Regions from separate parts of the Agathobaculum sp. NTUH-O15-33 genome, predicted to be linked through region 3. Evidence: predicted binding sites of a transcription regulator. Region 3 holds the regulator's gene; each other region holds the start of a gene.
The links. The regulator LexA, encoded in region 3, represses DNA repair genes until DNA is damaged. The targets are predictions, from matches to a motif close to CNAACANNTGTTNG.
Positions count from the first base shown of each region.

Region 1: dinB (DNA polymerase IV) is a predicted target of LexA. The motif match lies at 2,407-2,420, and genes of this name have one in related genera.
Region 2: recA (recombinase RecA) is a predicted target of LexA. The motif match lies at 2,141-2,154, and genes of this name have one in related genera.

Region 1 covers NZ_CP136187.1:3,064,620-3,068,820, reverse strand. The annotation lists gene thiH (2-iminoacetate synthase ThiH) at 1-20, opposite strand, end outside; gene RWV98_RS14840 (thiazole synthase) at 24-800, opposite strand; gene mscL (large conductance mechanosensitive channel protein MscL) at 893-1,297, shown strand; gene thiF (sulfur carrier protein ThiS adenylyltransferase ThiF) at 1,340-1,972, opposite strand; gene thiS (sulfur carrier protein ThiS) at 1,972-2,166, opposite strand; TPP riboswitch at 2,246-2,348, opposite strand; gene dinB (DNA polymerase IV) at 2,439-3,638, shown strand; gene pdxR (MocR-like pyridoxine biosynthesis transcription factor PdxR) at 4,085-4,201, opposite strand, start outside.
Region 2 covers NZ_CP136187.1:138,203-142,403, forward strand. The annotation lists gene rimO (30S ribosomal protein S12 methylthiotransferase RimO) at 1-323, opposite strand, end outside; gene RWV98_RS00745 (regulatory protein RecX) at 456-917, opposite strand; gene recA (recombinase RecA) at 914-2,071, opposite strand; gene prmC (peptide chain release factor N(5)-glutamine methyltransferase) at 2,177-3,040, opposite strand; gene RWV98_RS00760 (DUF1385 domain-containing protein) at 3,075-4,010, opposite strand; gene RWV98_RS00765 (ATP-binding protein) at 4,014-4,201, opposite strand, start outside.
Region 3 covers NZ_CP136187.1:305,850-310,050, forward strand. The annotation lists gene recG (ATP-dependent DNA helicase RecG) at 1-1,392, opposite strand, end outside; gene lexA (transcriptional repressor LexA) at 1,561-2,154, opposite strand; gene RWV98_RS01560 (Asp23/Gls24 family envelope stress response protein) at 2,401-2,751, shown strand; gene RWV98_RS01565 (DAK2 domain-containing protein) at 2,769-4,201, shown strand, end outside.

The DNA of each region.
Region 1 (4,201 bases), 1.2 Mb from region 3:
TTTGTTACTGGGTCTAACATAGATCAGTCCTCCCCCTCGTCGCGCAGAAAGCCGGTCAGCGGAGAGGAAGCGGCGGCGGTATCCCGCACGCGGCCCAGCCCGGCAAGGTACGCGGCGCGCCCGGCTTCGATCGCCTGACGGAACGCGCCCGCCATCGCGGGCACGTCGCCCGCGGTCGCGATGGCGGTGTTCGCCATGACGGCAGCCGCGCCCAGTTCCATGGCCTCGCACGCCTGCGACGGGCGGCCGATGCCCGCGTCCACGATGATGGGCAGATCGATCTCGTCAATCAAGATTTTGATAAACTCGCGCGTTGCCAGTCCCTTGTTGGTGCCGATCGGCGCGGCCAGCGGCATGATGGACGCCGCGCCCGCGTTCACCAGATCGCGCGCCACGTTCAGATCGGGGTACATATACGGCATGACGATGAAGCCCTCGCCCGCCAAAATATCGGTCGCCCGAATGGTTTCTTGGTTATCGGGCAGCAGGTATTTGCTGTCGCGCATGATTTCGATCTTGACAAAGTCGCCGCACCCGCATTCGCGCGCCAACCGGGCGATGCGCACGGCCTCGTCCGCGTTGCGCGCGCCCGAGGTATTGGGCAGCAGGGTCACCCCCTCCGGGATATGGTCGAGGATATTGGCCGCGCCGCCCTCATTCACCCGGCGCAGGGCCAGCGTGATCATTTCCGCGCCGCCCGATTCGACCGCAGCGCGGATCAGCTCCAGCGAATACTTGCCTGAGCCAAGGATAAAACGGGAGCGGAACGCGTGTCCGCGCAGAATAAGCTCATCTTTCACGTAAAAAACACTCCTTTTGTCGATTATTGCATTGACAACCCCGGCGTGGGGCGTAAAATAATAGGTAGTAAATGAAATGGGGAGGAATTGTTTTGAAAAAGTTCATAGAGGAATTTAAAGCCTTTGCGCTGCGCGGCAATGTCATGGATATGGCGGTAGGCGTTATCATCGGCGGCGCGTTTTCCGGTATCGTTACTTCGCTGACCGATAATTTCATCACGCCGATCATCAGTCTGATTGGCGGAACGCGTTACAGCATGGAGCAGGTGACGGGTTTTGTCAGCAACTTCCTCGGTACAGTAGTTAACTTTCTAATCATGGCGTTCATCCTTTTCTGTATTCTGAAGGCGGTGAACAAGTTGACCCACTTGGGCCATAAAGAGGAAGCGCCCGCCGCGCCGACCACCAAGATCTGTCCGTTTTGCCTGAGTGAAATCCCGCTCGGCGCGACCAAATGCGCGCACTGCGCGTCCGAATTGCCGGTAGAGAGCGAATAAGAACCCGTATAGAAGGCGCTGCATTTCGCAGCGTCTTCTTTTTTACGGCTCGGTCTCGCCCAGCAGCAGGCGAAGCGCCGTCGTCGCCTGATGGGCGGCGCACAGCGCCACGCGCGGGGCCATCAGGCCAAGGCCGTCCGCGATATCGCTGGTTCCGTCGCCGCACACATATAAATGACCGAAGCGGCGTTCGGTGCGGATGACGTTCGGCGAGCCGTAGCCCGCCATACCGCTGGCCGATACTACCGGCGTATCCGGCAGGGCGGAGAGCAGGGTTTCGATCAGCATGGCCTTTTGGTCGGCACGATCAAAGGCTTCGCACACCACGTCGCAGCCGGTGAATAACCGCGCGGCGTTGGCGGGCACGATACGCTCGGTATACGTATCGTAATATAAATATGGATTGATTGCTTCTAGTTGTTCCTGTAAAGCCAAGGTCTTGGGGATGCCGATATCCTTCACCGTGTAGTACTGGCGGTTCAGGTTGGTGATATCGACCACGTCGTAATCGACCAGCGTGAGCCGCCCAACGCCCAACCGCGCCATGTGCGCCGCGATATGGGAGCCCAGCCCGCCCAGCCCCGCAATGCCGACGCAGGCCCGATCCAGCCTTTGCTGAACAACTTCGCCGTGCCGCTGGACGAGCGCGGCGTGCAGTTCTTCACGTGTGACCATCAGCCGCCTCCCACGAACTCAACGAGCTCTAAAACGTCGTCCTCGCCGAGCGCTTGGTCGGCAAAGCGCGCGCGGGGCACGATTTGGCCGTTGCGCTCCACCGCGACGCGCTTGGGGTCCAGTCCCAGCTGCATCAGGAGCGAATGCACGGTCATTTCCGCATTCAGCGGTATGGTTTTTCCGTTTACTTTCATTGGTCACGCCTCTTTTCGCAAGAAAAAATGCCCCGGTTTTACCATGCGGTAAAACCGGGGCATTCGATATCCCTAAGTATTTCTCGATGCGGCAGCTTCCCTACGATGGTTCTAACCAACAGGTTCAAAGGGTTAGGCTCTCGCCCTCTCAGCCGCTCATCACGGCACCCCTGCTTGCAAGTTTCAGTATAACGCCATGCGTGCGGCTTGTCAAGAAAAGAAAAATCCAGTATAATAATAGAAACAAATGTTCGCTGAAAGGAGGAGGGTGCATGGACCGGGCCATCTTGCATTGCGATTGCAACGCGTTTTACGCCTCAGTCGAAACGTTGCTCGATCCTTCGCTGGACGCGGGCCCCATGGCAGTATGCGGCGATCCGGAAAGCCGTCACGGCATCATCCTTGCCAAGAATGAAAAAGCCAAGCGCTTTGGCGTGACAACGGCGGAAACCATCTGGCAGGCCCGGCGAAAGTGCCCGGAGCTGAGGCTGATCCCGCCGCACCGGGACGAATACGTGCGCATTTCGCGCCAGTGCAACGAATTATATCTGGGCTATACCGATCTGGTTGATCCGTTCGGCATTGACGAATCGTTTCTGGACGTCACCGGCTCCTTGCATCTGTTCGGCACAGGCGAGCAGATCGCAAACGAGCTGCGGCGGCGTATGCGGGAAGAGATCGGGCTGACGATCTCGGTCGGCGTATCGTGGAACCGGGCCTATGCCAAGCTGGGCAGCGATTACAAAAAGCCGGACGCGACCACGGTGTTTTCCCGCGAAAACTATCAGAAGCTGGTCTGGAGCCTGCCGGTAAATACGCTGCTGTATGTCGGCAAGCGCGCGGCGGACCGCTTAAGCGCGATGGGCGTGCATACCATCGGCGATCTGGCCGCGTGCGACCGGGCGCTGGCCCACAGCGTGTTCGGCAAAATGGGCGATACACTGTGGCGTTATGCGCGGGGCGAGGACGATGAGCCCGTGCGTTCGTTTTACGAGGAACGCGAGGTCAAGTCCGTCGGCAACAGCATGACGTTTTCGCACAACCTGCTGGGCGAGACCGAGTGCCATTTCGGCATCACCGCGCTGTGCGACACCGTGGGCCGCCGCCTGCGCAGGCGCGGCCTGCGGTGCCAGACCGTGCAGCTCATCATCCGCGACCCGGATTTCCGCAACATCTCGCGGCAGGTGACGCTCGACCGGCCAACGGATTCCACCCGCATGCTGATTGACACCGCCATGTCGATCTGGCGCGCCCGCTGGAAGCCGGAAAAGCCGGTGCGCCTGCTTGCCGTGACCGCGATGAATCTGCTGCCCGCCGAGGCGGCTGGCGAGCAGCTGTCGCTGTTTGACGGCGCGGACGGACTGAAGAACGTGGACAAACAGCGCAGCTTAGACCGCGCCATGGACGCTCTGCGCGAGAAATTCGGCACGGACGCCGTGCAGTACGGCTCCGCGGTGAAGAAGAAAAAGTAGACGGGATACGGCGCCCGGCGAGAAAAGACGATGCGCCGCCCGGCGCGGGGGCAAAGGGGAAGGGAAAACCTTGGCGGTTTTCCCTTCCCCTTTGATCTCCATTCCTTTCCCTCGCTCTGTCCGGGGGAGTTGCTTGCCGACTTTTTGTTTTACAAAAATGTGTCGTGGTGCCGTTCCGGGTGCCTAGGGATTCAGTGGACGGGTGCCTTCGCTCCGCCGGACCGGCGTGATGGGCGCGCCCACATATACCGGTGCTTCGCTCCCGGCGCGCCGAGGGCGTCGCGCCCTACAATAAAGCGGCTGCCGCCGCCGTAAGCGGGAAAACCACTCACCGATGCTGTAGGGCGTGACGCCCTCTGTATACCATGTGGGCTATACAGTCACGCCGCTCCACAACACAGGCAGCCGTAGGGCCGCGTGACCTCACGCGGCCGGGTGCACGGCAGCTACCGCCAAGCTTTGGCCAGCAGCTTGACGGCGGCGGCGATCTCGGTTTCGGTCAGGCCGGCGTAGCCGAGGACGAGCGTGGCGCGCGGCGGACGGACGGGCGGCGTATAATAGCC
Region 2 (4,201 bases), 170 kb from region 3:
CTTTCGTAGCTGCCGGTGCCGCAGATCGCGTCCACCTCGGGTAGCTCGTCGCGTATCTCGTCCGGGTAGCGCTGCGCCAAGCAGCCCGTTACCACAAGGCCGCGCATCGGCCCGGTCTGCTTGTGCGACGCGGTCTCAAGAATGGTCTCGATCGCTTCGGTCTTTGCGGCTTCGATAAAGCCGCAGGTGTTGACGATGCCCACCTCGGCCTCGTTCATATCCTCAACGATGGTGTGCCCGGCCCTGCGCAGCAGGGAAAGCATGTGCTCGCTGTCCACCAAATTTTTGGCGCAGCCGAGCGAGATCAGTCCGATCTTCGCCATCGATTCATCCCCTTTCCGTAACCATTGCATATCAATTCACTTTATTCTACCACAAAACAGGCCGCTTGTCAGCAAATATTCGCGGTCGTCCGCCAAACGAAAAAGGGCACGCGACCGCGTGCCCTTTTTTCGCTATTCGCTTAATTGCTCTTCGTAGGCCGTGAGCGCCTCGCGGATCTCCTGCCAGCAGAAGCCGCGCCGCTGTAGAAAGGCGACGGCTTTGTCGATCTCCTTCCGGTCGGAAAGGTCGCCCTTTAGGCGTTTGTCCAGCAGAGAGATTAGCTTGTCGCCATCCGCGGAAAAATCCACAAGCACTTCGTCCGCTGTTTCCCGGTCAACGCCCCGGCGCGTCAGCTCCTGCCGTATGCGCATTTTGCCGCAGCCGCGCGCCGCATAGGTGCGTACCACGCTTTCCGCAAAAGTGCGGTCGCATAGCATGCCGCGCTCGGTCAGCCATGCAATGGCGTAATCGGCGGCTTCTTCTTCGTGCCCCTTTTCCAGTAGCTTGTCCCGCAGCTGGGAAATACTCAGCGCGCGGTAGGAAAGCTGTTTGGCCGCCGCGTCAAGGGCCCGGCGGTAATCTTCCTCGGTCATTCTTCGAGATCGTCAAAATCGTCCGCGTCGATGGACACGGCCTTGGCGGCGCTCGCTTTGGGGCGGGCGGGAGCGGCGGCGGGTTCGGACGCGACGGGCGCACCGGCGGCATGGGCGCGGCTCAGCTTTGCGCGCTCTTCCTCCACAGCGTCCATGATCTTCTTTTGCAGCACGTTCGCCTCTTCCACGTGCTCCTCAAAGTATTGCTTGGCGGCATCGCGGCCTTGGCCAAGGCGCACGCCGTCCATGGAGAACCACGCGCCGGACTTCTGCACCAGATCGAATTTCACGCCCAGATCGACCAGCTCGCCCGTGCGGGAAATGCCCTTGCCGTACATGATATCGAATTCGGCCTCTTTAAACGGAGGCGCGACCTTGTTTTTGACTACCTTAACGCGCGTGTGGCTGCCAATCAGCTCGGTGCCGTTCTTCAAGTGCTCGGTACGGCGCACGTCGATACGCACGGAAGCGTAAAACTTGAGCGCGCGGCCGCCAGTCGTCACTTCCGGGCTGCCGTAAATAACGCCGACCTTTTCGCGCAGCTGGTTGATGAAAACCGCCACGCACTGGCTTTTCGCAATAGAACCGGCCAGCTTACGCATGGCTTGGCTCATCATACGGGCGTGCAGGCCGACAAAGGAATCGCCCATTTCGCCTTCGATTTCGGCGCGGGGCGTGAGCGCCGCGACCGAGTCGATCACCACAATATCGATCGCGCCCGAACGGACGAGCGCCTCGGCAATGTCAAGGCCCTGCTCGCCGGTATCCGGCTGGGAAACGAGCAGCGAGTCGATATCAACGCCAAGGGCCTGCGCATAGATCGGGTCGAGCGCGTGCTCCGCGTCGATAAAGGCGGCGGTGCCGCCGGCCTTCTGCGCTTCCGCGATGCAGTGCAGGGCGACCGTGGTTTTACCCGAGGATTCAGGCCCGTATATCTCGACGATACGGCCGCGCGGCAAACCGCCGATGCCGAGCGCCAGATCAAGGCCGACCGAGCCGGTGGGGATATGCTCAACGGTCATGCCGGCGTTTTGACCAAGGCACATAACGGCCCCTGAGCCGAACTGCTTTTCAATATTACCCAGCGCTTTTTCAAGCGCTTTCTTTTTATCCGCCGCCGGTGCGACCGGTTCCAGCTGTCTTTTGGTAGCCATAAGTAGCCTCCTGCACTTCATTATCTATCTGTCATTATAACAGTGTCCGATTTTGAATGCAAGAAAAATCGAACAAATTTTCGATTTTTTAATTTCTGAAATATCTTACTCGCCCAGATTGTAGCCGTACACGATGCGCGGCACACCGGACAGATCCTCCGTGATGCTGATGCCCGCAAAGCGGTTATCCTCTAAAATGGCGGCCACCTGCGTCGCTTGGCGGTAGCCGCATTCAAAGAGGATCAGGCCGCCCGCGGTCAGCAGCGAGCCCCACTTGGAGCAGATGGAACGGTAAAAATCCAGCCCGTCCTCGCCGCCGAACAGGGCTTCGGCGGGTTCAAAGGCGGCCACGCTGTGGTCAAGCGTTTTCATTTCGGCTTCGGTCACATAGGGCGGGTTCGCGACGAGCACATCGAATAGCCCCAAATTGTTCTGCGGGCGGTAGCGCACATCGCCGCGAAGGGCGGTATAGCGGGAGAAAACGCCGTTTGCGCGCGCGTTTTCACGCGAAAGCATGAGCGCGCCCTCGGAAATATCGATCGCGGCGACGCGGGCGTCGTCCACCTCATGCGCAATGGCGATTCCGATGCAGCCCGAACCGCAGCACAGGTCGAGCACGCGGGGGTTGACCACCTGTTTCGCGCGTTCGATCGCAAGCTCGGCCAGCCGCTCGGTATCCGACCGGGGAATGAGCACGGAGCGGTCCACCTTAAAGGTCAGCCCATAAAAATCCCACTCGCCTAAAATATAGGCGAGCGGTTCCCCATCGATGCAGCGGTCGCACAGCAAATGCGCATAGTCCACCGTTGCGTCGTCCAAATAAACATGGCCCCAGTCCGCCGTCCTGCGCTTGTCCGCTTTGCAGGCATAGGCGGTCAGCTCGCGCGCTTCAAGAGAAGGCGAGGGTGACCCCGCCTCCTTGAACCGCTTGAACAGCGCGATATACACATCGTTGATCGTCTTGGTCACGGTACCGCCCCCCACGTGGTTTGAATCAAAAGTTCTACCAGTTGTCGCTCCCGTCGTCCGGGATGACGTTTTTCATGCCGGTGATCGCCACCTCGATCATGGAATCATCCGGCTCAAAGACGGTCAAACGCTGGATCATCAGACCGGGCCAGCGCAGCGCGCGGGAAACCACGCTGTCCGAGCGGCCCGCGTAGCGGTTGAATTCATAGCTGATGCCGACGACAAGCGGCAGCAGGATCAGATGCGCCAGCATACGCAGCGCGGGATTCGTGATATCGACCAGCGAAAACACAATAGAGGAAACAATCGTCGCCACGATGATGAGCACGAACATAAAGCTGGTGCCGCAGCGCGGATGGAACCGGCCCTGCCGGCGCACGTTCTCCACCGTCAGCTCCGCGCCGGATTCATAGCAAAATATGGTCTTATGTTCGGCCCCGTGGTATTCAAAGGTACGGCGGATATCCTTCATATGGGATACCGACCACATGAACAGCAGGAACAAAATGATACGCACGCAGCCTTCCAGCACATTGCGCGCCAAAACGCCCCAGCTGCCGGGCACAAAGCCGCCTAAAAAGCTGGGCAGCAGCAAAAACAGCACCACAGGCAAAGCGATGCCGATTACGGTCGATAAACCGAGGATGGCTTTGTTCAGCCCCTCGGAACCAAACTTATTTTCCAGCCAAATTTCAAGTTTAGAGGGCGGTACGTCGGGTTCGTCGTCCTCAAAAAAGGATGCGGAATAGTTGATGGCCTGAATACCGTCCTTCATGGCGGTAAACAGGGTGTACGCGCCGCGCAGGATGGGCTTTGTCCACAGGCTGCCCGGCGGCGAGATCTCTTTTTCGGTCACGACCAGCTCGCCGTCCGACTTGCGCACGACGGTGCAGGACTTCCGGGGGCCTTTCATCACGATGCCCTCGATAATGGCTTGCCCGCCGATCGTGGTTTTTTTCTGTGTTTCCATGTATTATGCTTCTCCTTCGGGTAAATGCGCCGTCGATGGGATGGCGCCCGTTATGCCAAGGGCGTTTTGCGCTTCCGCCGTGGGCAGCACGACGGTAACAGTCGTGCCCGCGCCCTGCGTGGAATCGATCGAAAGCGTGCCGCCGTGCAGCGTGACGATCTCTTCGGTCACGGCAAGGCCGATGCCGCTGC
Region 3 (4,201 bases):
TACAAGGGGGCACACCACATAGGCTTGCCCGCCTTCGGCGATCTGCTTATCGATGAATTTGGTGATGCGGGCGCGCATGTGCTCGCCCACGGCGTAGGTCTCAATAGGCGTACGGCCGGGCGGCAGCTCGTCCAGCACGGAAACGTCCAGATCGCCGTACATGATCAGGGCGAGCGTGCGCGGGATGGGCGTGGCCGACATGACCAGCGTGTGCGGCGTTTGCCCCTTGGCCGCGAGGGCCGCGCGCTGCGCCACGCCGAACCGGTGCTGTTCGTCCGCGATGACCGCGCCGAGCCTGTGGAAGGTGACGCTCTGCTGGATGAGGGCGTGCGTGCCGATCACGACCTGCGCCTGACCGCTTTCGATACGGGAAAGCGCCTGCCGCTTTTGCGCCGCGCCCATGGAACCGGTCAGCAGGGTAACCGTGATATTCAGTGGGGCAAGCATTTTAACGAGCGTTTCCGCGTGCTGGGCGGCCAAGATCTCGGTCGGCGCCATAAAAGCGGCTTGATATCCGTTTGCGGCGGCCAGCGCGCACAGCGCGGCGGCCACCAGCGTTTTGCCGGAGCCGACATCGCCCTGCAAGAGACGGTTCATCGGGCGGCCGGAGGCGCAGTCCGCGGCGATCTCGTCGATCGCGCGGCGCTGCGCGCCGGTCGGCGCAAAGGGCAGGGCGGAGAGGAACGCGCGCAGTCCGTCCGCGCCAAAGGGGATGCCGTTGTCCGCGCGGCGGCGTTCTTTTAGCTGCTGCAAGCCGCAGCAGAGCAAAAACAGCTCTTCAAAGATCATGCGGCGGCGCGCGTCCTCCACATCCTGCTGCGTTTTAGGGCGGTGGATAGCGGCGAGCGCGTCGGCTGAGTCGATCAGCCGGTACTTGGCGCGAAGCAGCTGGGGCAGTGGATCGGGCCAATCGCCCGCGACGGCGGCGAGCGCCGCCTCGGTCACATGCAGCATATCGCGCTGGGATATGCCGGAGGAAAGCGGATAAATGGGCACGATACGGCCCGGCGACTCGCCCGAGGCAGGCACAGGATCGGCCGCGGGCGATACCATGGTACGCGCGCGGCCAGTACCCGTCACCCGGCCGCAAAAGAGGTACTCCTGACCCTCCCGCAGCGTGGCGGCGGCATATTTATTGTTAAAATAGGTAATGTTAAGCGTACCCGTTTCATCGAACACGGTCAGCTTGGTTAGGTCGAGCCCACGGCGAATGCGGCGAAACGCGGGCGCGGTGCCCACGACGGCGCGCACACAGTACTTGTCCTCCGCCGTGACGCCGGAAATCGGGGTGATTTTGGTGCGGTCCTCATAATCTCGCGGATAGGTCAGCAGCGCGTCGCGCAGCGTGCGGATATGCAGTTTTTGAAACAGACCGGCCTTTTTTGGGCCCAACGCCCTTGGCCGCTGTGATAAAATCGGAAAGTGCGGGCAATTTTGCACACCACCCTTCGGGGAATTAGTAGTTAGGAATTAGGAATTAGTAATTAAGGCTGCGCGCTATGCGTGTGCAAAACCGTAGCGGCCAATTACAAATTACTAACTACTAATTCCTAATTATTCTTAGTATTCCCGGTAAACCGCCTTGACGACGCCAAGGATTTGGCAGCCGTTGCCGTCGATCGGCGAATAGGCGGGGTTTTCGGGCAGCAGCCATACGCCGTCCGGCGTGATGGAAAGCGTTTTACAGGTCGCTTCATCCTCCAACAGGGCGATGACGATGTCGCCGTTTCGCGCGACCGCGTCCTGACGGACGATGACAAGGTCGCCGTCCAGAATACCCGCGCCGATCATGGATTCGCCGCGGATGCGCAGCGCGTAATATTGGCCGCCCGCCGCGGCGGGCTCGAACGGTACAAAGCCGATGTTTTCCTCCACGGCTAAAATAGGCGCGCCGGCGGTGACGCGGCCCAGAATGGGCACGCGCGGCACCATGGAAGGCCCGCCCGTGGGAGATAGCGCGCGGGATTTGCGGTCGTCGGATTCAAGGTAGCCCGCTTCGCGCAGCTTTTTTAAATGGGCGTGCACGGTGGAGGGCGAGTGCAGATCCATTTCGGAGCAGATTTCGCGCACCGAGGGCGGGTAGCCGTGCTCCAGCGAAAATTCGCTGATAAAATCAAGGATCCTTTGCTGTTTGGCGGATATTTTCTTCATCATATCGTGCTCTCCCCAGTCATGGTTAAAAGGAAACATACGTTCGGTTATTCTTTATTATACCGCGCGTTTTACAAAAAAGCAAACAAATGTTTGCGATATGCGTTTAAATCGCGGGAAACCTGCCGGATCTTTACGCTGCGGCGGGTTTCGAGCGAACTCTTCCTTGTATTTCCGGGCGTTTTGATATAAAATAGGAAATAGTATAAGCATAGAGGTAGGATCCATCGCACGTAGGAGGGTTTGTTTATGACCATTAAGACCGATCTCGGATATATCGAAATCACAAACGAGGTGCTGGCCGGCATCGCCGGCTTCGCGGCGTCCAGCTGCTTCGGCGTCAAGGGCATGACCATGCGCTCGGTGACCGATGGGCTGGCCCATCTGCTCCGGCTGGAAAACCAGTCGCGCGGGGTGCGTGTCGCGGAAGCGCCGGACGGCGGCGTGGGTATCGATCTGCATATCGCGGTCGAACACGGCGTCAATATCGCTACGGTGTGCCGCTCTATCATCGGCGAGGTGCGCTATCATGTGGAACGCCTGACCGGCGTGGACGTAAAAAACGTCGATATCTATGTCGAAAGCATCAAAGCCGATTAAAGGGAGAGAAGCCGATCATGTCAGATAAAAAAATCACGGGCGAGCTATTTTGCAGCATGGTGACCGAAGGCGCGCTCGCAATCGCCGAAAAGAAGGAGCAGGTCAACGAGCTGAACGTGTTCCCCGTGCCGGACGGCGATACGGGCACCAACATGTCGCTGACCATGGCCTCCGCGATGGAGGCGGTGGCAAAGCTGTCCGCGCCCACGCTCGGCAAGGCGGCGGAAACGACCGCCTCCGCGCTGCTGCGTGGCGCGCGCGGCAATTCGGGCGTTATTCTTTCGCTTTTATTCCGCGGCGTGGCAAAGCGCCTGCACGACCTGAACGAGGCGGACGGCTGCGATTTTGCCCTTGCCCTGCGCGAGGGTGTGGAGGCCGCCTATAAAGCCGTGATGAAACCGGCGGAGGGCACCATCCTCACCGTGTCCCGCGTCGCGGCGCAGTTTGCGGTAGAGCAGTGTCAGGCCGAAGCCGACCTGCCTGCGGAAAAGGTGTTTGAGGCCGTACTCGAACGCGGCAAGACCGCGCTCGAAGAGACCGTGCACCAAAACCCCGTTCTCGAAAAGGCCGGCGTGGTGGACGCGGGCGGCTTTGGCCTGCTCACCATTTGGGAAGGCATGTTCGACGCGCTGCGCGGCATCCATAAGGAACGCCAGACCGCCGCGCCGACCAAGGCCGCCGCGGATTTCGGCGCGATTTCGGAACAGGATATCACGTTCACCTATTGCACCGAGTTTATCGCGGAGCGCCGCGACAAGGCGCGCAACGTTGGCCGCATGCGCTCCATCCTGAGCGAGCTGGGCGACAGTCTGGTCGTCGTGGAGGACGAGGAGATCGTCAAGGTGCACGTCCACACCGACCAGCCGAACAAGGCGCTGGAGGAAGGCCTGAAATTCGGCCCGCTCCTCACCGTGAAGATCGAAAACATGCGCGAGCAGCACACCGCCAAGGTGATTGAGGGCACGGCGGACGCGCCCAAGGAGCGCGTCATCGTGCCGCCTGAAAAGAAATACGGCTTTGTGGCCATCGCCGCGGGCGACGGGCTGAAGGCTGTATTCAGCGATCTTGGCGTGGACGTCGTCGTGCAGGGCGGACAAACCATGAACCCCTCGACGGACGATATCATCCACGCGGTGGACGCGGTGCCGGCTGAGATCGTGTTCGTGCTGCCGAACAATAAAAACATCATCATGGCGGCCGAACAGGCCGTGCATCTGGCGGAGGGCAAAAAGATCGTCGTCGTGCCGACCAAGACCATCCCGCAGGGGATTTCGGCCATGCTCGCCGTCGATACCGAGGGCGAGGAGGGCGCGATCGTCGCCGCCATGCAGGAGGCCGCGCACCATGTGCACAGCGGTCAGGTCACCTATGCCGCGCGCGATTCCGAGTTTGACGGTAAACGCATCAAGCAGGGCGAATACCTTTCTCTGTGCGAGGGCAAGCTGTGCGC